Linked DNA regions of Marinagarivorans cellulosilyticus. The protein of the gene in region 2 interacts with the protein of the main gene of each other region in a pairwise test. Links are inferred from orthologs where the notes say so. Each region holds a gene or a part of one and is shown on either strand. Other genes may lie near its edges. The genes, in order: MARGE09_RS04060 and tusA.

Region 1 (12,928 bases), 2.9 Mb from region 2 along the record:
GACCGTGGTGGCGAAGCCATGACGCACGCTGAGCGGCTAGAAACCGATAGCGAAATGCGTGATGTGGCCGGCTGTAGTATCAGCCAGAAGTAGCTGAAGATGGCAAAATCTTTAAAGTGGGATGTCATCATCGTGGGTGCGGGGCCGGCGGGGCTCGCGCTTGCGCGCAATCTATTGCTTCAACAGCCTATGTGGCGGGTATTAATTATTGAGCAGCAATTGGCACCGCCCAACGCACCGCGCATTGGCGAATCACTGCCAGGGGCTGCCCGCATATTGCTGGAAAAGCTCGATTTATGGCAGGCGTTTAATAGGGGTAATCATCAGCTACGTGGCGCCGCCGTAGCCACTTGGGATAGCGCAATGCCCATCTGGCAAGATGGCCTGCGCGACCCGCAGGGCCCTGGCTGGCATATAGACCGGCGGGCCTTCGAGCGCATGCTGTTGGACGGCGTGCGCGAGCTTGGTGCTGACTTTGCTTGGGGGCAGCCGTTGCACAGCGCCGTATCGAGCGAGTCGCTATGGCAGGTAAAATGTTTTGATCAAAACAACGAGCGGCACAGTTACTGTGCACCAATATTGGTGGATGCCACTGGTCGCGGTGCTCATGTGGCGCGCAAGCTGGGTATGACAAAAAGCAAAGACGACACACTGCTTTGCGCGCACGCTTTTTTACCTAGCCCAGCAACTGATGATGACGCCATTATGCGTATAGCTGCAGACGAGCAAGGCTGGTGGTACACCGTAAAAACACCGCTTAATTTACGCGTGCTGGCTTACCATCTCGATGCAAAAAGCCCTATGCGCAAGGCTTTGCAAACCGGCGGCCAGCTGTATGCCATGGCAATGGCACAGCCGTTGTTGGCCACTGTTTTTAAAAAATATTACGCGTACCCCAATAGCCAAGAAGCAAAAGCAACGTTGTTTTATCGCCCTGCCGGTACATCGTTAATGGACATTAACGCACTAAAAGCTTCCGTGCCCGGCTTTTTGGCCGTAGGCGATGCGCTAATGACATTCGACCCGATATCCTCGCAAGGGTTATTCCATGCTTTAGCCACGGCGGAATCGGCAGTAAGCGTGCTGGCGGCCCCCGATGTTCAAGCTTGCCAAAACGCGCGTAACCAATATTGCGCAGAAATGCAGGCGGTAAGCCAGCGTTACCTATCGCATTTGCAGGCGACCTACCAAGGCCCTAAGCGTTTTGCCCACAACACCTTTTGGCGTAATCGGCAGGCAAGTTTGCCGTGTGAACGGGCGGCTGTTCTAGCTTCTTATTAATGCTGCTATCTTTAAGTGGTTCGTTATAAACTGGCTGGCTTATCGACAAGCTTAAGGGAGTTATTATGTTAAAACTATTATGTTGCGCTGCGTTGTTGTGTGCAGCCACTTGTGCTTGCGCCGATATTTATCAATGGACCGATGCCAACGGCAAAGTACACTACACCGATCGCCCCGACGATACGGCAGTAGCCAAGGCCGGCGGCACGGTTAAAAAAGTCGAAACCAGAATAAATACCTTTGAATCTGCCGAGGCTGGCGTTGGTGGTGCTGATAAGCCTGTAACTAAACAAGTAGAAATGTACGCGACGACTTGGTGTGGCTACTGTAAAAAAGCACGCCGTTATATGGCCAAGCATGGCATCGCTTATGTGGAATACGACATAGAAGCCGACCCCGCCGCCAATGCGCGCCACAAAGCGCTAGGGGGAAGGGGCGTGCCGTTGATTTTAGTGGATGGGCGAAAAATGAATGGTTTTAGTGAAAAGGGGTTTGAGCGAATTTATAACTAATGTTTTGAGGTTGGCTGTGATAAAAGTGCCCGGAGGATACAAAGATAAAAATTATGGCGGAGGGAAATATTTGGTTGAACATTAAGGCAGTGGAGCGTTATTTCAGCACCCGTTCATGCGACAGAGTTTAAGGCCTCTACAGGCTTGGGATATCAGTACGGAGGTATTGTTGGGCAGGAGTTGTCTGTCGGGGGTGATTAGTTTGGACGCAGGGTATGGTGAGGATTTTGATGAAGAGCAGAATCGATCGTTTGTGGGTTTAAGTGCAGGGTTTAGATACTAGCGCTAATGGTTACGCTGGGTGTAATTAATTGAAACTTATGGTGCTAACCCTATTTATGAGGGGGCATTCTAAATTCCTTCCATTGTGCTGCTGGTGAACGTTAGAGTTTAAATACTGCGATGAAGTTAATAATTATACATGGGGCACCCGCTAGCGGGAAATTAACCTTGGCTAAGGCGTTGGCCGCCCGGCTTGGGTTTTCGGTTATGCATAACCACCTGACCGTTGATTTAGCTATGGTTGCTTATTCTGGGTTTGGCGGCGGAGATTTTTTTGAATTTGTCGATGAGCTCAGAGTGAAGTGCATCACCAAGGCTTGTGAAAATAATGTTGAAGGTTTGGTTGTAACCCTTTGCTACGATATTGAGCATGATAATGCGGTAATTAAAAATTGGGTTGAACTGGTTGAATGTTATGGCGGCAGTGTTCTTCCGGTTTATCTTGATGTTTCTTTAACAGCATTGGAGAATCGAGTCGGTAATAAATCGCGTATGGGGACGCATAAAATACAGTCCAAAGAACTGCTAAATGAGTGTCTTGGCAGCAATAAATTTGGTCCGATTCCGTGCCCAGCAACGATTAGTATCGATACGTCGTTAATGACTGTAAGTGAAAGTGTTGAGGCAATACACGCAAGCGTTTCTGCATTTTTTGGCCAGACATAGCATCATTGTTATTCATATTAGATGTTTACCATGGCGGTGCCTACCGAGCCTTGGCTCACGGTCAAGTGTCAGCTATTTATAATCGATAGTGCCATTACTGCCGCATAGCCTCTACCTTGAGGGGAAACTATTCGAGTTAATCATTGTCGTACCGGCGCATGTAAATGATCATTCCCGACGCCCTCCACTCAATCACACAACCTATTACTACAGGAAAGCTATGAAAAATACTGCCGCTATACTCGCCTTATCGCTCTGCAGCATGGGCGCATTTGCTGATGAACAAGCCTTACAAAAAGTGATTGATAGTGATCACCGTACACCTGCTTATGTCGAACGTGATCAGTATCGTAACCCGCTTAAAACCCTTTCGCTTTTCGATATACAGCCACAGCACACCGTGATGGAAGTTTGGCCGAGTGGAGGCTGGTATACAGAAATTCTGGCGCCCTACCTTAAAAAGGAGGGCAAGTTAATTGCAGCTCATTACGACACCAGTGATACCCAAGCCAATTACCGTCCAGGCTCGCGACAGCGCTTTGATAAAAAAATGGCTGCCAGCGGTAAGCACTACGGCAAGGTAGACACTCAATCATTAATGATTGATGAAAAAAGTAAGAAGGTAGTGAAGTCGCCGGCCGCTAAAAACTCGGTTGATCGCATCGTTACCTTCCGCAGTACACACGGTTGGTTTGCGCGCGGCATTACCGATGTGATGATGGCCGAGTTCTTTTCGTTGCTCAAACCCGGCGGTAAGCTTGGGCTAGTGCAGCATCAGGCGGCTAACAATCAAGATTGGTCTTCAACCAACATCGGTTATGTTGGTCGCCAAGCTGTTATCGATGCCGCCCTTAAAGCGGGTTTTACGTTAGAGGCTGAAGGCTATTTTAATAATAACCCCAAAGATACGCGGCATTACGACAATGGCGTTTGGCAGCTTCCACCAACTTTACGTGGTTCTGACAGTGATGCAGAAAAAGCTGTGTATAACGATATCGGCGAAAGTCACCGCATGACCTTGGTATTTATTAAACCTAGAAACCGTAGTTGATCGTCAAAAAAATACGTAGCCACCTTATTGCTGGTGAATCATTTTTATCGCGCGCGAGTTACGCCAAGGGATGTGTAGACTTTGATGGTTCAACTGCGGTTTCTAGGTTAAACCCAACTAGCGAATCGAAATGGGTTATTGCTGGTTGTCGTAATCCTAGGGGTAACTGATATTGGGCGTGCGAAATGATTTGCGCAATAGGGTGAATTATTAATTGATGTGAGGCATTGAATATGACCCTAAATGTGGGCGAAGTTGATGGTGTTGCTGTATTGCCTGTACACAAAGCAACTTGCCATTGTGGTGCGATTGAAATGAAGCTCGATTTACCAGAAGGGTTAATTGACGTGCGCCGGTGCGATTGCTCTATGTGTCGAAGAAGAGGGGCAATAGTTGCCTCTGTTCCTTTAACGGGTATTCATATTGTTAAGGGGGCGCAGCATTTAACGCTTTATCAGTTTAATACTAATACGGCTAAGCATTACTTCTGTAACAAATGCGGTATTTATACCCATCATCAACGCAGGTCAAACCCCACTCAGTACGGTTTTAATATTGCCTGCTTAGAAGGGATAAATCCCTTAAAAATACAGTGCATACCGACTTATGATGGCATTAACCATCCCGCCGATCGCAGCGAAGCTTAGTGTCTTGCTTTTATATCTTTGGTTTATGGTTGCTAATAAATAGTATGCAACCAATTTAGTAGCCTCTTCGTTGCCGATCAGTGAGCGCCTCGATTTGGTGCGCGCGGCAGCCACAAAATCTCCCGCATGCTTTAGCTTGTAAACACACAACTGATCAAAGACCACACAGCTTGGGCGTCTTCTGGTAGAATCGCGCCCCTTTTTCAGGGCTGTGTTGTGGCTTTAGGCGCCGTTTGGGTGGCTGCAGCGCGGTAGTGACTTTTTATTGGGGTACTGACTATGAGCTCGGTTGAGCCAGATCGCATTCGTCCAGAGTTTGACCGCATCCGCATGGTGCTGGTTAATACATCGCATCCGGGTAATATCGGCGCGGCGGCTCGAGCCATTAAAAACATGGGGTTGTCGCGCTTAGTGCTGGTTGCACCTAAGGATTTTCCTGCAGACCAAGCGCAATGGCGTGCAGCGGGCGCGTTAGATGTGCTTGAAAAAGCCGTTGTGGTTGAAACCCTTGATGAAGCCATAGCCGATTGCCGCTTAGTAGTGGGCACTAGTGCGCGCGGGCGTCGCATCCCGTGGCCTTTGGTTAGCCCGCGTGAGTGTGGCGATAAAGTTTATAGTGAAGCCAAAAATAGCGAGCACGAAGTGGCGATTCTTTTTGGCCGCGAAGACCGTGGACTAACCAACGAAGAACTTCACAAATGCCAATACCATGTACATATTCCGGCTAACCCAGGCTACAGCTCGTTGAATATAGCGGCGGCGCTACAAGTTATTGTGTACGAAATTCGCATGAGTGCCCTCGCGGCGGAAGCTGGCCAGCCTATCTCTTTCGATGAGTGGGATATGCCGCCGGCGGCGCAACAGGATATAGAGCACTACTTTGAGCACCTGCAAAAAACGCTCGAAACCTTAGGCTTTTTGGAAGTGGGCAACCCGCGCCAAACGCTAACGCGCCTACGCCGCTTGTACGGTCGCGTTCGCCCAGACCAAATGGAGCTAAACATTTTACGTGGCGTGCTTACAGCAACGCAAAACTACGTTTACCACAGCAATAACAAAATTGCCGATTTAGAGCGTGAGATAGAAGCGTTAAAAGCTGCAAGTAAGCCAGCGGGCTAGCTGTTACAATACTTGACTGAATTACTAGGTTATTCGATAATTCGCCCCTGAAAACAGAGGCGATAACTATGCGTTTAACGACAAAAGGCCGATATGCCGTAACAGCCATGCTAGATTTGGCCTTGTTTAGCACCAATGGCCCGGTGAGTTTGGCGGATATTTCTGGGCGACAAGATATTTCTTTGTCTTACTTGGAGCAGCTATTTTCCAAGTTGCGCCAGAACGATTTAGTCAAAAGTGTGCGCGGCCCAGGTGGCGGTTACCGCTTAAAGCACCCATTAGAGAATATTTTTGTAGCGCAAATTATAGATGCGGTGAATGAATCCGTTGATGCCACCAATTGCGCGGGTAAAGGTAATTGTAAACAAGGCGAAGTCTGCTTAACCCACTATTTGTGGGATGACCTTAGCCAGCAAATTCATCAGTTTCTTAGCCGTATTAGCCTAGCGGATTTAGTCGCAAAACGGCAAAAGGCGGAACAGTGCGGCGAGTCTAAAACTGAAGACTCGGCATCTGAATTAGAGCAAATGATCAGCATTCCTTCGTAGTAGCTGGGCTTACAAAAGGCCGCTATACAGACTGATACAACGCTTCTCAGGTGCGAGGCTGTAAAACCGCACAATACGAAGTCGATTAACAGCGTTGTGAAACACAGTGAAACCAAAAACACCGATATACCTCGATTATGCTGCCACGACTCCTGTTGATGCGGATGTGGCCAAGGCAATGGCAAGTTGTTTAACCAAAGAGGGCAACTTTGCCAACCCAGCATCGCGCGCGCACTTTTTTGGTTGGCAAGCCGAAGCGGCAGTGGAAAAGGCGCGAGGGCAGTTAGCTAGCCTGCTGAATGCCGACCCGCGCAGCTTGGTGTGGACTAGTGGTGCCACAGAGTCGAACAATTTAGCGCTAAAAGGTTTAGCGTTTGCACAGCAGGGTATTGAAGGCCGAGGCAAGCACATTATTACTTCGGCCATCGAGCACAAAGCGGTATTAGACCCGTGTGCCTATTTAGAAAAAAACGGCTTTGAGGTGACGTATTTAGCGCCGCAAAAAAGCGGCGTTGTCACCCTAGCTCAAGTAAAAGAAGCCATGCGTGAAGACACCATCGTGGTGGCTTTGATGCACGTAAATAACGAGCTAGGGGCGATAAATCCCATTGCCGATATTGCGGCTTACTGCCGTTCGCGCAACGTGTTTTTGCATGTGGATGCGGCGCAAAGCGTTGGTAAATTGCCGGTGGATGTAAAAGCGTTGGGTGCTCACACACTATCGCTATCGGCGCATAAGTTTTATGGCCCCAAAGGCATGGGCGCGCTTTATGTGCAGCGCGACCCGCAAGTAGATTTAAGTGCGCAAATTCACGGCGGTGGTCATCAGCGTGGGATGCGCTCTGGCACTTTGGCAACTCATCAAATAGTGGGTTTAGGCTTGGCAGCTGAAATAGCGCAAAAGCAATTGTTCCAAGACATGGCGCATGCCAAGCAATTGCGCACAGCACTTTTAGCGGGGTTGGAAGCATTAACCGAAGTGACCCGCAATGGCGACGACGCCAGCGCGATCGATGCCATTGTGAACCTTAGCTTTGCCGGCGTGGATGGCGAAACATTATTAACCGCTTTGCGCGATTTAGCTGTTTCGACAGGTTCGGCGTGCACATCGGCTAGCGTTGAGCCTTCGTATGTATTAAGTGCGTTGGGGGTGTCGCCAACATTGGCACATGCATCATTGCGCTTTAGTTTTGGCCGCTATACCACGGTGGCAGACGTTGAATATGCAGCGCAAAAAATTGTGGCGACAGTAACTACACTGCGCGCCAGACGATAAATATTAGGTACCTTTATTATGTCGCAAGAACAAATCGACGATGCCATCAGCAAAGAGTACGCCGCCGGGTTTGTCTCGAACATCGAGTCCGATACGCTAGCAGCAGGCTTGACCGAAGATGTGATTCGCTTCATTTCGGCTAAAAAGAACGAACCCGAATGGATGCTTGAGTGGCGTTTAAAGGCCTATAACGTCTGGTTAGAAATGGACGAGCCCGAGTGGGCACACGTCGATTACCCTAACATTGATTTTAACGAGATATCCTATTATTCGGCACCTAAAAGCATGGCCGATGGCCCGAAAAGCCTCGACGAGGTGGACCCAGATCTTATCGATACTTACAACAAGTTAGGCATTCCGTTACACGAACAGCAAATGCTGGCTGGCGTTGCTGTAGATGCTGTATTTGATTCGGTATCGGTTGCCACCACGTTTCGCGAAAACCTCAAAGAAGCAGGTGTAATTTTTTGTCCTATTTCAGAGGCTGTGCACGAATACCCCGAGCTTATTAAAAAGTATTTGGGTACCGTTGTTCCCGTTAAAGATAACTTCTATTCGGCGCTTAATTGTGCGGTTTTTAGTGATGGCTCGTTTGTTTATATTCCCAAGGGCGTTAAATGCCCCATGGAGTTATCGACCTACTTCCGTATTAACGAAGCTAAAACAGGGCAGTTCGAGCGCACTTTAATTATTGCCGACGAAGGCAGCGAAGTAAGCTACCTAGAGGGTTGTACTGCGCCAATGCGCGATGAAAACCAGCTGCACGCAGCGGTGGTTGAATTGGTATGTTTGGATAACGCCAAAATTAAATATTCCACTGTACAAAACTGGTACCCCGGCGATGCCGAGGGCAAAGGCGGCATTTATAACTTTGTTACAAAGCGTGGAATTGCGCATACCAATGCACGTATTTCGTGGACGCAAGTGGAAACGGGTTCTGCAGTAACCTGGAAATACCCAAGCTGTATATTAAAAGGCGATAACAGTGTGGGCGAATTTTATTCGGTAGCGCTGACTAATAATTATCAGCAGGCTGATACCGGCACCAAAATGATTCACCTCGGTAAAAACACGCGCTCGACCATTATTAGTAAAGGTATTTCTGCTGGTAAAAGCTCCAACGCCTACCGCGGCTTGGTGCGTTTTAATGCCGGCGCTGATGGCGCGCGTAACTTTACCCAATGCGACTCCCTATTAATTGGTAGCGAATGTGCAGCGCACACCTTCCCGTATATCGAAAGTAAAAACCCTAATGCCGTGGTCGAGCACGAAGCAACAACCTCAAAGGTGAGCGAAGACCAGTTGTATTTGTGTAAGCAGCGGGGGATTGATGCCGAAAAAGCTGTTTCGATGATTGTGAACGGTTTTTGTAAAGAAGTATTTAAAGAGCTACCCATGGAATTTGCTGTGGAAGCCGGTAAGTTATTGGAAGTTAGCCTCGAAGGTTCAGTCGGTTAATTGTTAATTTTATGTTGCTGGGCTTTGTGCGCAGCATTTGGCGATTGAAGCATTAATCGGCCGTATTGTGAGAATATATTTATGTTGAAGATTGAAAACCTACAAGCCAGCGTTACCGAAAAGTCCATTTTAAAAGGCTTAAATCTCACCATTAAACCCGGTGAAGTTCACGCCATCATGGGCCCAAACGGGGCAGGTAAAAGTACTTTAGGCCATGTTCTGGCCGGGCGTGATGGCTACGAAGTTACTGGTGGTAGCGCTACCTTAGAAGGTAAAAACTTACTCGAATTAGAGTGTGAAGAGCGCGCCCGTGAAGGTTTATTTTTGGCTTTCCAATACCCCGTAGAAATTCCCGGTGTTAGCAATATGGAATTTTTAAAAGCTTCGGTCGATGCCGTAAGAGCACACCGCGAATTGCCCGCCTTAGACGCTGTTAATTTTATGAAGAAAGCGCGCGAAGCCTGTAAAGCGGTTAATCTTGATCAGCAATTTTTAAAACGCGGTGTCAACGAGGGTTTTTCTGGCGGTGAGAAAAAGCGCAACGAAATTATGCAAATGATGTTGCTAGAGCCTAAGCTTGCCATTCTAGACGAAACCGATTCCGGCTTGGATATTGATGCATTGCAAGTGGTGGCTAATGGGGTCAATGCACTGCGCAGCCCAGAGCGCTCTTTTATTGTGGTTACCCACTACCAGCGTTTGCTTGATTACATCGTGCCAGATTATGTGCACGTCTTAGCCGATGGCAAAATTGTAAAATCGGGCGATAAATCGTTGGCGCTTGAGCTAGAAGAAAAAGGTTACGGCTGGTTGGAAGGCGGAGCTGCATAATGACCGCCGTATCGCAACATTCCGCTATAGAGCAAGGCCTAGCCCTTGCTACCGAAACATCCGTTCACTCGGCAACGCAAACGCGCGCGCGCGAAGCTTGGGCACAAAGCCCTTGGCCAACCCGCAAAACCGAAGCGTGGAAATATACCCCGGTTAAGGCTATTGCCGATGGCAATTTTATTGCGCCGCCAGCTAGCCCACCTGTTACTGAAGGTGTGGCTGATATTTTTGCCATTGATGGGCTTAACGCCCTCGACCTGGTTTTTGTAGATGGTCAATTCCAAGCGAGTTTATCAACCGATTTAACAGCGCTACCAGCAGGGCTAAGCGTGATTGCACTTGCCGATGCCTCAGAGCAGGTTCGCAGTCAGTATTTTAATAAAGCCGCTGGCGAGCACGCGACTTTATTTGGCGAGCTAAACACTGCCGCTATTCGCGAAGGCTTTGTGGTTGAAGTCGCCAAAAATGCAGATATTAAGCAGCCTATTCATATCGTGAATGTGGCGACTCAAGCGCAAGCCTGTATGGCAACGGCGCGGGTTTTGTGGCTGCAAGCGCCTAGCAGTCGCGCAACCTTGGTAGAGCATTTTACCAGTTGTGAAGGTTCAAAGGTTTTAACCAATAGCATCACCGAATTCTTTGTGGGTGAAAACGCCGAGTGCAATCATTACCGCTTGCACTTAGAAAGCGAAGAAAACCTGCATATTGGCGGCGTTTATAGTCAGATAGAAAAAAGTGCGCGCCTAAATAGCTTTTATTTGGCGATGGGTGCAAACCTTCAGCGTGTTGATGTAGTGACTCAGTTTGAAGGCGAAGGTGCAGAGGCTATAAACAACGGCGTGTACTTGCCGCGCAATAAACAGCTAACCGATTTTCATACCTGTATTGAGCACAAAGTGCCGCACTGCAATAGCAACGAAATTTTCCGCGGTATTATTGGTGATAGCGCACGAGCTGTTTTTAATGGCCGTATTCACATTCATAAAGATGCGCAAAAAACCTTGGCTGAATTAAGCAATAAAAACCTACTTACCAGCGAAAAGGCCGAGGTTAACACCAAGCCCGAACTAGAAATTTATGCCGATGATGTACGTTGCGCGCACGGTGCAACCATTGCAAAAATAGACCCTCTTGCTATGCATTATTTACGTACGCGCGGTATTAGCAAAGACGAAGCGCAGGTAATGCTGAGCTTTGGTTTTATTAATGAGTTAATTGAGCAGTTAGGTAACGAAGCTATTGTGACTTACTTGCGCCCTGTTATTGCTGGGCGTTTCGCAAAAGATCCCGCGTTAGTCGAGCATTTATTAACCCCCATTGATGAGCGCTAAAGGTATGGTAATGGATTTTGATGTGAATGCTGTGCGGGCGCAGTTCCCGATATTAAACCAAATGGTTAACGGTTCGCCGCTAGTGTATTTGGATAGCGCAGCGACAACACAAAAGCCGCAATCGGTGATTGATGCTATCACCGATTATTACACGGGTTACAACTCAAATGTGCACCGCGGTGCACATGCCTTAGCAGATAAAGCCACCATTGCTTTTGAAGCAGTACGCCAAAAAGTAGCGGCTTTTATCAATAGCCCAGCGCCAGAACAAGTGCTTTGGACGCGCGGTACGACCGAGTCAATCAATTTGGTGGCGCATTCGTGGGGCGATAGCCACATAGGCGAAGGCGATGTCATTTTGGTGTCTGAGCTAGAGCACCACGCAAATATTGTACCTTGGCAAATATTAGCGCAGAAAAAAGGCGCTAAAGTTGTACCAATTCCGCTAACAGATGCGGGTGATATCGATCAGCAAGCTTTTACTGCGTTGTTGACCGATAAGGTGAAGTTGCTGGCAGTAAGCCATGTCTCTAACGCTTTAGGCAGTGTGAACCCGGTTAAAGCCATGGTGGCGCAAGCAAAAGAAAAAGGCATTACAACTTTGCTTGATGGGGCGCAAGCGGTAGCGCATTTCCCGATTGATGTGCAAGCGTTGGGCTGTGACTTTTATGTGTTTAGTGGCCATAAATTATTTGGCCCCACGGGTATTGGTGTTTTGTGGGGGCAAAAAGAATTATTAGCGAGCATGCCGCCTTACCAAGGTGGTGGCGAAATGATTGAGACTGTCAGCTTCGAGGGTACAACCTTTAATGGCTTGCCATTTAAGTTCGAAGCTGGAACGCCGCACATTGAAGGTGTAATTGGTTTTGGGGCGGCGATAGATTTTCTTGCAACTTTAAATCATGAGCAAGTTGCCGCTCACGAAGCAGATTTAATGGCTTACATTATCGAGCAGGCAAAAGCGTGTACAGGTTTAACGCTTATTGGTCAGGCTGCCCATCAAGCAGGTGCCTTTAGCTTTTTACTGGAGGGCGCGCACCCTGCCGATGTAGGCATGTTACTGGACCAGCAGGGCATAGCTGTGCGCACGGGTCATCATTGCGCGCAACCGCTAATGAGCCGGTTTAATATACCAGGCACTGTGCGTGCTTCTTTGTCTATTTACAATACGCGCGATGATATTGATCGTTTATTTGCGGGCTTAGAAAAAGCCAAGCAGTTTTTACTATAAGCGACTTAAAGCGTGCTTTAGGTTTGCTCGGAGGGTTGTCTTATGACAGAGCCAAGTAATACATCAACAGCGGTACCTGTAACATCTCCAGCAGCGGGAGTACAAAGCTTTTCGTCTGCCGATGTTTTAACGGTTACCGAAACAGCGGCAGAGCATTTTGCTCGGGTGTTGGCTAAATCTGGCAAAAAAGCCATTCGGGTTACCTTAAAAGAGGCCGGCTGTACTGGCTTTAAATATGTGATTGATGAAGTCGATGAGCAAGAATCTGGTGATATAAAAAAGTCGCTGCCAAATGGTACCGCTTTGTATATAGACCCTAAACACATTGGGGCTTTACAAGGCACCGTTATCGATTTCACAATTCAGGGCGTTAATAAAAACTTGGTGATTAATAATCCCAATGTGAAAGATGCCTGCGGTTGTGGCGAGAGCTTTAGTGTTTAGCGGTATCTTTGCATTACGCTAAAACTCAAACGTAAAAAGTGTTATAGAACCGCTAGCGGTTAATGTTGGTAAGAATATGTCTGAACAAAGAATGGTATCGACCGTGCGAGATTGCCCTGGTCGACTTGTGCCAGTGGGTGATGTGGTGACTATTCCCGCCCATAACTTCGTTACTATTACACAGTCATTGGGCGGCAATTATACTGTTGTTTATCAGGGTAATATGATTCGTGTAGATGGGACTGATGCCG
Region 2 (9,891 bases):
GGAATGATTAAAGAAGGCGAAACCTTCTTTATGTTTGCTGATTAACTTTTCTGAGTAACCTTTGTGAATCCCATTCAAAGAAATTCTGATCGTTGCTGGTCGGTAGTGCCTGCCGCCGGTAATGGCTCGCGAATGCAGGCCGTATTGCCTAAGCAATATTTAACCTTAAATAATAAAACGGTTATTGAGCTTACCTTAGGGAAATTGCTTCATATTGCAGAAATATCCGGTGTTGTGGTTTGCCACGCCGATAGCGATACACGCTTTGGTGAGCTTGCGATTGCTAAGCACCCCCGTATTTTTGCTGCGATAGGTGGCACAGAGCGTGCGCACTCGGTGTTTAATGGCTTGGGCTATTTGCGCGATATGGCGCAAAGTGATGATGCCGATTGGGTGATGGTGCACGATGCCGCGAGGCCTTGTGTCAGTCATGCCTCGCTGGAGCGCTTGCTTGGGCATTGCCGCAAAACCGGGCGAGGGGCTATTCTTGCATCGCCAGTGGCAGATACCCTTAAGCGTCAGCAGGCGAATACCCCAATTATTACGGAAACGGTTTCGCGAGATAACTTGTGGCAGGCGCATACGCCGCAGTGTTTTCGTTTGGGTGAATTGCATGCTGCACTAAAAGCTGCATTAAGCACGGGCGTGGCAATCACCGACGAGGCGAGTGCAATTGAGCACTGTGGTGGGAGCGTCGATTTAATTGAGGACTCCCGCGATAATATAAAAATTACACGGCCTGAAGACTTAGCATTAGCGGGATTTATTTTAGGTCAACAGGCATTAAATTGGTAAGTGTTAAGCAAAATCAGGGGAATAAAGTGTCTTGTGATTTCCGCATAGGGCAGGGCGTCGATGTTCACGCCTTTGGTGATGGCGACCACATTATTTTAGGTGGTGTGCGCATTGAGCATACTCAAGGCTTGGTTGCGCATTCAGATGGCGATGTATTGTTGCATGCGGTATGTGATGCACTGCTTGGCGCTGCCGGCTTGGGTGATATCGGTTTGCACTTTCCTGATACTGATGATGCGTACAAAGGTGCTGATAGCCGCGAATTGTTGCGCAGCGTTTATGCGCGGGTTGCGGCATTGGGTTATCAGGTGGGTAATGTAGACTGCACTATTGTCGCTCAAGCGCCTAAAATGGCCCCTCACATTATTGCGATGAACCAATGCATTGCCGCTGACGTAGCGTGTGAAGTAAGTCAGGTTAATACCAAGGCCACAACGACTGAGAAGTTAGGCTTTAATGGGCGTAAAGAAGGTATAACTGCGCTGTGTGTTGCACTATTGGTGAAGGGGTAGTTGGTATGAAGTTAGTGTATAGCCATCAAAACGCCATTTTAGTTGAAAATGCTAAAAGCTTATTGTTAAGCGAAGGTATAGATGTGCAGCTAAGAAATGAGCATCTTGCCGCCGGCGCTGGTGACTTGGCACCCATGGATTGCTGGCTAGAGCTTTGGGTGGTCAATGAAAAAGATTTTGAGCGCGCTGACGGTTTAATTCAAGCGCTTACAAGCGAAGAAAAGCTTGAAGATTGGGTGTGTCCGAATTGCCGAGAGAAAAACTACCCGTCTTTTAAATTGTGCTGGAATTGCCAGCACAAAGTCGCTTAATAAAATGAGCTACTGGCATGAAGTTCATGCCAGTATTAGCGTTAAGCTTGTTGCAATGCTTGGTTGGCCAAGTGCTCATCGTAGGTGCCTTGGAAGTCGATAAGCTTTTTATCTTTTATTTCGATAATGCGCGTTGCTAGCGAAGAAACAAATTCCCTATCGTGACTGACGAAGATCAATGTGCCGTCGTAATGTTCAAGTGCAAGGTTGAGAGCCTCAATGGATTCCATATCCAAGTGGTTTGTCGGCTCGTCCATAATCAAGATGTTGGTATCTTGCATCATTAACTGACCAAACAATAATCGGTTTTTTTCACCGCCAGAGCAAACCTTAACTTTTTTCTGAAAGTCGTCAGCCGAAAACAGTAGCCTACCTAAAGTGGCGCGCACAATTTGGTCGTCGTGTTCGGGCTTACGCCATTGGCTCATCCAGTCGAACAGGTTTAAATCACAATCGAATGCTGCGGTTGCATCTTGGGGGCAGTAACCCAGTGTGGCGTTTTCTGCCCATTGAATGCGGCCAGCCTGTGGCCCAAGCTCGCCTGTTAAGCAGCGTAATAATGTTGTTTTTCCTGCGCCGTTTTCACCAATAATGGCAAGCCTTGCGCCGGCTTCTAAAATCATATTGCCGCCGCTAAAAAGTGGCTCGCCCTCAAAGCCGTGACCTAGCCCTTCGATGGTGAGTGCTTGGCGGTGTAGTTTTTTATCTTGTTTAAAGCGAATGTAAGGCGATACGCGACTAGACGGTTTGATGTCTTCGAGTTTTATTTTGGTTAATTGTTTAGCGCGAGAAGTGGCTTGCTTGGCTTTTGATGCATTGGCTGAAAATCGACTAACAAACTGTTGTAGTTCGCTGATTTGTGCTTTTTTCTTTGCGTTTTCGTTGTGCAGGCGCTCTTGTACTTGGGTGGCTGCTGTCATGAAATCATCATAGTTGCCAGGATAAATTCGCAAGTCGCCGTAGTCGATATCAGCCATGTGCGTGCACACGGAATTTAAAAAGTGGCGGTCGTGCGAGATGATAATCATCGTGCTTTTTCGCTGGTTGAGTACTTCTTCTAGCCAGTGAATTGTGTGGATGTCCAAGTTGTTGGTTGGTTCGTCGAGCAGCAGTATGTCTGGGTCCGAAAAAAGTGCTTGTGCGAGCAATACGCGTAGCTTCCAGCCAGGGGCGACTTCGCTCATTGGCCCGTAATGGAGTTCTTGTGCAATGCCGGCGCCCAATAAAATTTCGCCGGCACGGCTTTCTGCACTGTAGCCGTCCATTTCTGCAAATTGGGTTTCTAGGTCGGCCACGCGCATGCCGTCTTCTTCAGACATTTCTGGCAGTGCGTAAATGCGGTCACGCTCTTCTTTTACGCCCCAAAGTTCAGCGTGCCCCATAATAACGGTGTCTATGACGGAGTGTTTTTCGAAAGCAAACTGGTCTTGGCTTAGTTTGCCTAAGCGCTCGTTGGGTGTAATGCTAACCACGCCGCTAGAGGGGGCTAGGCTGCCATCAAGAATTTTCATGAAGGTTGACTTGCCGCAACCATTGGCGCCGATTAGGCCGTAGCGGTTGCCGTCGCCAAATTTTACAGAAATATTTTCGAAAAGCGGCTTAGCGCCAAATTGCATAGTAATGTTTGCAGTAGAAATCAACGGTACATCCAGTCGTAGAGGAAATAGGCCGCGTACTATAAATATTTAGCGGCACCGAGTCGAGTGCTTCCCTTGGTTGTACTGTGTGAAATGGGGTTTTACGTTATGCTGGCTAGTCGTCAGGTTGATCTGCGCTACGTATACGTTCTTGTCGCTCTTGTTCTTCGGCAAAAGCGGCTTTTATTTCTTCGAGTACGGAATCAACATCGGCCGATACTTCTTGCGCTTCAAATTGCCCCGTTAGCGTCATGTCTGGGTCGAGGGTACCTTCTTCAAAGTGAGACCATATTTCGCTGGCGTACTGGGTGTGTTTAAGCTCGGGAGCAAATTGTGCGTAGTAGTTGGTAATATTGTCGACATCGCGAACAAACATGCCATGCGCGTTGTTATTGCCAGCGGCATCTACCGCCTGAGGTAAGTCAATAATGACGGGGCCGTAATCATCAACCAATACATTAAATTCAGAAAGGTCACCGTGGACAATGCCAACACTGAGCATGCGCATTATGTAGTGCATCATAAGTGTGTGATCTTCAATTGCTTGTTCTGCACTCATGGTTACGTCATTTAGACGAGGCGCGACAGAGCCATCATCGGTGGCGATAAGGTCCATTAACAGTACGCCATCGTAGCAACCATAAGAGTTGGGTACGCGCACGCCGGCGTTGGCCACTCGAACAAGGGCGTCGGATTCTGCGCTTTGCCAAGCTTCTTCTTGCTGGTCGCGACCAAATTTAGAGCCTTTTTCCATGGCGCGTTGGCGCCGACTGTTGCGTACTTTTCGGCCTTCTTGGTATTGCACTGCTTTTTTGAAGCTGCGCTTAGCGGCATCTTTATAAACCTTGGCTGCGCGTGTGATATCGCCGCAACGCACAACATAGACAGAAGCCTCTTTTCCGCTCATTAAAGAGCTAATGACGTCGTCGATGAGTCCGTCTTCAAATAGGGGCTTTAGGCGTTTAGGCATTTTCATGAAGTTACGTTACCAAAAATATTGTGTGCAAATAAAGAGAGTGATAGCAGAAGTGATTTTAACGTTAGATTTAAGTAGCGCGCTTCACATAAAAAACAAAGGTATCCTTGTCTGTTGTGCTGTGAAGCAACTCATGCCCTAAAAAATCACAAAACTTTGGAATATCCCTCTGGGTGGAAGGGTCAGTAGCCACTACCTTAACAACCTGATCGATTTTAACGGCGTCAATGGCGCCATGCAAAAGCATAACGGGCTCTGGGCAATAAAGCCCTTGGGTGTCGAGTAGCGTTTCAAATTCTACGCTTTGCGGCTCTGTCATGGCGGCGTTCGTTAGGTTCTTTTTGTTGAAAGCGACAATTGTACCTTGTTAATCCTCAGTCGCCACCGGTAGTTGAATTTAAGATGCTAAGGTAACCTAAAGCCGCGCAGGAGGTCTCTTGTGTGCCCTTTAATTTCCAGCACCTTTGGTAGTGCTGTTGCTGTTTGTTAAGGTATGTGCGTTTTTCCGGCGTAAGTGGTTGCCATATATCATGCCCTAAAAGGGAGATTTGCCGTGTTTTGGCGGCGCTTTTGCTAACTTGCATGTGTATGTGCTCGTGATGCTGCCCGTTTTCGCTGACGAAGTCTTCTGCAATGCAGTCGAAAGGTGCTTGCCGCAGGTAGCGCCTGAGCTCAAAGCTTTGATTATTCGTACTGAAAATGAAATCCGTTGTCGCTTCTGCAGTATTGAGTAGCGCTGGATTTTGCTCAAGAATGGCCGATGCAATAGTGACAGCTGTTTCCCCTCCAACCCCTGCAATAATGAAAAGCTTGTTGCCTGCAAGCGCTTGAGGTGAGAGTGTAATTTTTTCTGCATTAATGCATTCGATACTTAAGGATTCATCTGGGGTTGAAGGGTATTGTTGCTGTATTTTATGGATAATCGAGGGTACGCAGTCGATTAAATGAATATGTCTGCGGTAAGGCATTTTATGCTGATGCAAATGAAGGCCAAGCCTGCCGTGATCGCAGCACAGATCCCATATGTACGAGTATTGACGGCTATTTGCCCAAGTGAATATATGGTGAAGTCTTGCGTCTAATTTCCTGATGCCAGGACCTGGAGGGCTGGATATGAGGTTTGCTGGTGGGGTATTAATAATTGGACCTTTACTTTTATGGGGCGTAGATGAGTGATGGTAGTGTAAATGTCTGCGGATGTGTATCGACTTTATTATGTGCGTTATCGCTTGGCTTTTCGGCTTGGCTCTTATTTAGGTTTTATTCGGGGCTTTTGTGCTGCGCCAATTGCGCCTTATTTGTTGGGCGAAGGTAAGCTGTCTGTTGATACCGAGCGCAGACTGGCCGATGCGCGTAATGTGATTAGAGATTTTATTCACAAAGGGTTGGAGGCTTCTGAATCTAAAGCGCACTTTAATAGAATGCGGCTAGGGCATGCCGGCGTGAGCTTACCCGAAGAGCACTTTTTATATGTGATTGCTAATTTTTATCTAGAACCGCTTAGGGTGAAGCGAATATTGGGAGGCAGCGTAACGGCTACTGAATGCAAGATGTTGTGTCGATTTTGGTGCGATGTTGCACGGAGTATGGGCCTGCGCAATATTCCAAGCAATTATATTGGCTGGCTAACACTAAGGCGCAATTATGAACGCCGATTTGGTGGTACAAGCAAAGGCTCTGTTGAGCTACTAAATCGCTGCATGCAATCAATGCTGGGTTTATCTATACCTTTTGGGCTGCGAACCTTTGCAAGGGCAATTATAGTTGCGCTATTGCCGTTGTCCCACAAAGCATGGCTGGAGCAGCGTACAATCACTGGGCGCTTTTATCTTCGCGTACTCATTTGGCGAGCAAACTTTAGAAATAGGTAAAAATGATGATGAAAAATAAATATTGGTTGGGGTTGTTTTGTGTGTTTGCGGTTGCCGGTTGTGACCGCATTAATAATGCAAGCCGAACAATGGATACCATGCTAGGCGGTGATTATGATGTTTATATCGAGGGCCACCCGCAGGTTTACCATGTTAAAAACGGTAAGGTGACGTCTGTGCCGGAGAAGGGCTATTACATTTTTTACCCAACGATTAACGGTGATAAACGTATGGTGCAATCTCCTATTAATGCAACAACGATTGTTGCGGTTGATTAAATCGCATGTTTTTAATTCGTTTGGCTAAAGATGGCGATTGTCTAGCACTGCTATCGTTGGTGAATCGCGCCTACCGGCCTGGCGAAAATTTAGCAGGCTGGACCCATGAAAGTGAATGGATCGATGGCGATCGAATATCCTTGGAGGCTTTAACGGCGCTGGTCAATCGCGAAGAAGTTATTGTGGCTACCCATGCTGGCGAACCTGGTAAGTTATTGGGTTGTATCCATGTTTCTATTGTTAATGAGGTGGTGTCTTTAGGAATGTTAGCCGTTGAGCCTAGTAGCCAAACGCTGGGTGTTGGCAAATGGTTGATGGCTAAGGCGGAGCAAATGGCTGGCGCTAAAGGGTGTAAGTTGGCTCGAATAGAGGTGGTTGATAAACGTACATCTCTAAGAGGTTATTACCAGCGCCAAGGCTATTGCGAGACGGGGCAGAATTTTAATTACCCCGTTAATCTGGGTGTTGGCAGCCCTAAAAAGCCTAATACTGTTTACTTGGTTGAAATGTCTAAAACGTTAGCTGAGCAAGCGCTATAAAAGGGCTTTATCCTTAAAACCCTTATTGCATTGCCTTTTATGCCTGTAGTTTTTGGCAAAGCTCTTCAAAGAGAGCGTCTGCTTTTAATGCAGAAGACTCTTTATCGCTGCGGTGTTTGTATTCGATTTCGTTGTTATCTAAGCCTCTGTCGCCAATGACTATGCGGTGCGGAATACCTATTAATTCAATGTCAGCTAGCATGCTGCCTAAGCGGGCTTTGGCTTCATCCATAAATAAAACATCAAACCCTTTAGCTTGTAGTTTTGTGTGAAGCTCCTCGCACACTTGGGCGACACGCTCTGATTTGTGCATATTAATTGGCACAATGGCAACGTTAAATGGCGCAATAGCATCTGGCCAAATAATGCCGGCTTCGTCGTTGTTTTGCTCAATGGCCGCAGCGACAACTCGCGAAACACCAATGCCATAGCAGCCCATTGTCATTACCGAGTCTTTACCTTGCGCGTCGAGAATAGAGGCGTTCATGGCTTTCGAGTATTTGTCGCCTAACTGGAATATGTGCCCAACTTCAATACCGCGTTTGATCGTGATATTGCCTTTGCCGCAAGGTGAAGGGTCGCCAGCAACAATATTGCGAATGTCTTCAATGCGAGAGAAATTAGCCTGAGCGCCCCAATTGCAATTTACAAAATGGTAATCGTTTTTGTTTGCGCCACAGGTGAAGTTAACGGCGACGGCAGCCGCCCGATCGGCAATAACTGGAATGCCGAGTTCTATTGGGCCGAGTGAGCCGGCGTTGGCGCCAATTGTGTTTTGTATTTGTTCGTCACTTGCAAATGTAAGCGGGCTTGCAATTTCAGCGAGTTTCTCGGCTTTAACTTCATTCAAAGCGTGATCGCCCCGCAAGCACAGTGCGACAAGACCTTGTTTGCCGGTTTCTTCGTCTGGGGTGCCCATAACAAAAAGTGTTTTAATGATTTTTTGCGAAGGTACATTAAGCAGGGCCGAGACTTCTTCGATGGTTTTGGTGTTTGGGGTATGGGTTAAGTCAGCTTTTGCCGCTGCAGCTTCTGTTGACGGAGCCGGAGCGAGGGCTTCTGCTTTTTCAATGTTGGCGGCGTAATCACTGCCATCGCTAAAGGCAATATCGTCTTCGCCACTTTCTGCAAGGACATGAAATTCATGTGAGCCAGAGCCGCCAATAGATCCGGTGTCAGCTTCTACTGGGCGAAAGTTTAAGCCTATACGATTAAAAATGGCGCAGTATGCGGCATGCATGATGGCGTAGGTTTCTTCCAGTGAGGTTTGGTCAGTATGAAAAGAGTAAGCATCTTTCATAATGAACTCGCGCGAGCGCATAACGCCAAAACGCGGGCGAACTTCATCACGAAATTTTGTTTGAATTTGGTAGAAGTTGGCGGGTAATTGCTTGTAGCTTTTTAGTTCGTTACGCACAAGGTCAGTAATGACTTCTTCGTGGGTGGGGCCTAAGCAAAAACCATTTTGGTGGCGATCGTTAAAGCGCGTAAGTTCCGGGCCAAACTGTTCCCAGCGGCCAGATTCTTGCCACAGCTCGGCTGGTTGGACTACGGGCATAAGTACTTCTTGTGCGCCGGCATTATCCATTTCTTGTCGAACAATCGCTTCTACTTTTCGAAGTACTTTTAACCCGAGGGGGAGCCAGCAATAAAGGCCTGAAGCTAGTTTGCGGATCATGCCTGCGCGTAACATCAATTTGTGGCTGATGACCACGGCATCGGATGGCGTTTCTTTTTGGGTGGCTATTAAAAATTGTGTGGCGCGCATAGCGAGTGAGTACCTAGTGTCGTGAATAGGGGGGATAGCTGAGGGCATTCTATGTCAGCTGGCTGGGCTTGTCAGTGCTAGTGATAGACAGGCACAAAAAAAGGGCAGCAGCTGCTGCCCTTTTTGCTGTTTGTATGGCTTAGAGTGCCATTTCTTTCAGCTTTTTCAGTGGGCGAATCTTAACAGCAACACTGGCTGGCTTGGCTTTGAAGGTGGTTTCTTCGCCGGTGAAGGGGTTGATGCCTTTGCGCGCGCGGGTCGCAGGCTTTTTAACAGTAACAATTTTCATAAGGCCTGGGATAGTGAACTCGCCGACAGCGCGTTTTTTAACGTGCGCTTCGATGATGTTTTCAAGCTCGGTAAATACCGCTGTTACGTCTTTGCGGCTTAATTCAGTCGCTTCGCTAATGCGGTTAAGAATGTCGGTTTTGGTATAGCGCTCTTGAATTGCCTTTAAAGGTTTTACTGCGCCAGTAGTGGCTGCTTTAGCTGCGGGAGCCTTCTTTACAGGTGCTTTTTTAGCAACGGGGGCTTTCTTGGCTGGTGCCTTTTTGGCGACAGGAGCTTTGGCAGCGGCTTTACGTGGTGGCATATATGAATCCTCTAAATGGTCGTTATGGTCTAATAAGAAAAGTGTCGGTGTAAGCATTAATCGTTTGCGGATTAAACTGTAGCAGTATCTTTGCGAGCACCTATAACAGCTATTGCTTTGCTGTTTGTGCTGTATATATAGAGTAAACTCACAAAGTGAGCAACACAAAATATGAAAAAACCTTAAAAAATAGGGTTAAAAGTGAAATACGTGTTCTGTTTTGCGGCAAATAGGCCATAAAAAGCACATTTGGCCGAGCTTCGATTGTGCTTGCCCGTAAAGGGCTGTGCTCATGTATAATGCCCCACTTTTGAAAATAACGTGGGTCTTGGCGGCCCACATCGACGGTAGTTTTAGCGTGTATTTGGAGATTTTGCATGCCTATCTATGAGTATCAGTGTGCGAATTGCGGCCACGAGTTAGAGGCCTTACAGAAAATGAGCGACGCCAATTTAACGCAGTGCCCTGAATGTCGGCAGGAATCGTTAAATAAGAAAGTATCGGCGGCGGGCTTTCGCTTAAGTGGTAGTGGTTGGTACGAAACCGATTTTAAATCCGGCAATAAAAAGAATCTTGCAGGCAGCGATAAAGATAAAGCCGCTAAAAGTAGCG

The links.
Region 1: the proteins of tusA (region 2) and MARGE09_RS04060 interact in binary tests that used the Escherichia coli proteins (3 or more experiments, as listed by UniProt). The link is inferred for Marinagarivorans cellulosilyticus from one-to-one orthologs.

Annotation. Positions count from the first base shown.
Region 1 is NZ_AP023086.1:1,020,310-1,033,237, forward strand. The notes cover bases 5,474-8,297. They hold MARGE09_RS04060 (IscS subfamily cysteine desulfurase), read left to right. Parts: upstream 5,474-6,212; coding sequence 6,213-7,382; downstream 7,383-8,297. Other genes in these bases: trmJ (tRNA (cytosine(32)/uridine(32)-2'-O)-methyltransferase TrmJ), read left to right, coding at 5,474-5,558; iscR (Fe-S cluster assembly transcriptional regulator IscR), read left to right, coding at 5,627-6,106; sufB (Fe-S cluster assembly protein SufB), read left to right, coding at 7,401-8,297. Also shown: MARGE09_RS04020 (LodA/GoxA family CTQ-dependent oxidase), read left to right, coding at 1-93; MARGE09_RS04025 (NAD(P)/FAD-dependent oxidoreductase), read left to right, coding at 100-1,281; MARGE09_RS04030 (glutaredoxin family protein), read left to right, coding at 1,347-1,793; MARGE09_RS04035 (hypothetical protein), read left to right, coding at 2,244-2,741; MARGE09_RS04040 (class I SAM-dependent methyltransferase), read left to right, coding at 2,962-3,792; MARGE09_RS04045 (GFA family protein), read left to right, coding at 4,026-4,439; more of trmJ, read left to right, coding at 4,719-5,473; more of sufB, read left to right, coding at 8,298-8,840; Fe-S cluster assembly ATPase SufC, read left to right, coding at 8,925-9,671; Fe-S cluster assembly protein SufD, read left to right, coding at 9,671-11,002; MARGE09_RS04080 (aminotransferase class V-fold PLP-dependent enzyme), read left to right, coding at 11,013-12,233; MARGE09_RS04085 (HesB/IscA family protein), read left to right, coding at 12,276-12,677; putative Fe-S cluster assembly protein SufT, read left to right, coding at 12,754-12,928. UniProt on the Escherichia coli protein: Master enzyme that delivers sulfur to a number of partners involved in Fe-S cluster assembly, tRNA modification or cofactor biosynthesis. Catalyzes the removal of elemental sulfur from cysteine to produce alanine.
Region 2 is NZ_AP023086.1:3,884,534-3,894,424, reverse strand. Bases 2,927-5,913 are described here. They hold tusA (sulfurtransferase TusA), read right to left. Parts: upstream 4,551-5,913; coding sequence 4,302-4,550; downstream 2,927-4,301. Other genes in these bases: MARGE09_RS15695 (hypothetical protein), read left to right, coding at 5,419-5,913; MARGE09_RS15700 (tRNA (adenine(22)-N(1))-methyltransferase TrmK), read right to left, coding at 4,606-5,322; MARGE09_RS15710 (PA4780 family RIO1-like protein kinase), read right to left, coding at 3,371-4,231; MARGE09_RS15715 (ABC-F family ATPase), read right to left, coding at 2,927-3,258. In the rest of the region: MARGE09_RS15735 (FtsB family cell division protein), read left to right, coding at 1-45; ispD (2-C-methyl-D-erythritol 4-phosphate cytidylyltransferase), read left to right, coding at 64-795; ispF (2-C-methyl-D-erythritol 2,4-cyclodiphosphate synthase), read left to right, coding at 822-1,307; MARGE09_RS15720 (putative signal transducing protein), read left to right, coding at 1,313-1,618; more of MARGE09_RS15715, read right to left, coding at 1,660-2,926; more of MARGE09_RS15695, read left to right, coding at 5,914-6,102; MARGE09_RS15690 (hypothetical protein), read left to right, coding at 6,105-6,380; MARGE09_RS15685 (GNAT family N-acetyltransferase), read left to right, coding at 6,386-6,919; MARGE09_RS15680 (proline--tRNA ligase), read right to left, coding at 6,957-8,687; MARGE09_RS15675 (HU family DNA-binding protein), read right to left, coding at 8,827-9,279; MARGE09_RS15670 (FmdB family zinc ribbon protein), read left to right, coding at 9,657-9,891. UniProt on the Escherichia coli protein: Sulfur carrier protein involved in sulfur trafficking in the cell. Part of a sulfur-relay system required for 2-thiolation during synthesis of 2-thiouridine of the modified wobble base 5-methylaminomethyl-2-thiouridine (mnm(5)s(2)U) in tRNA.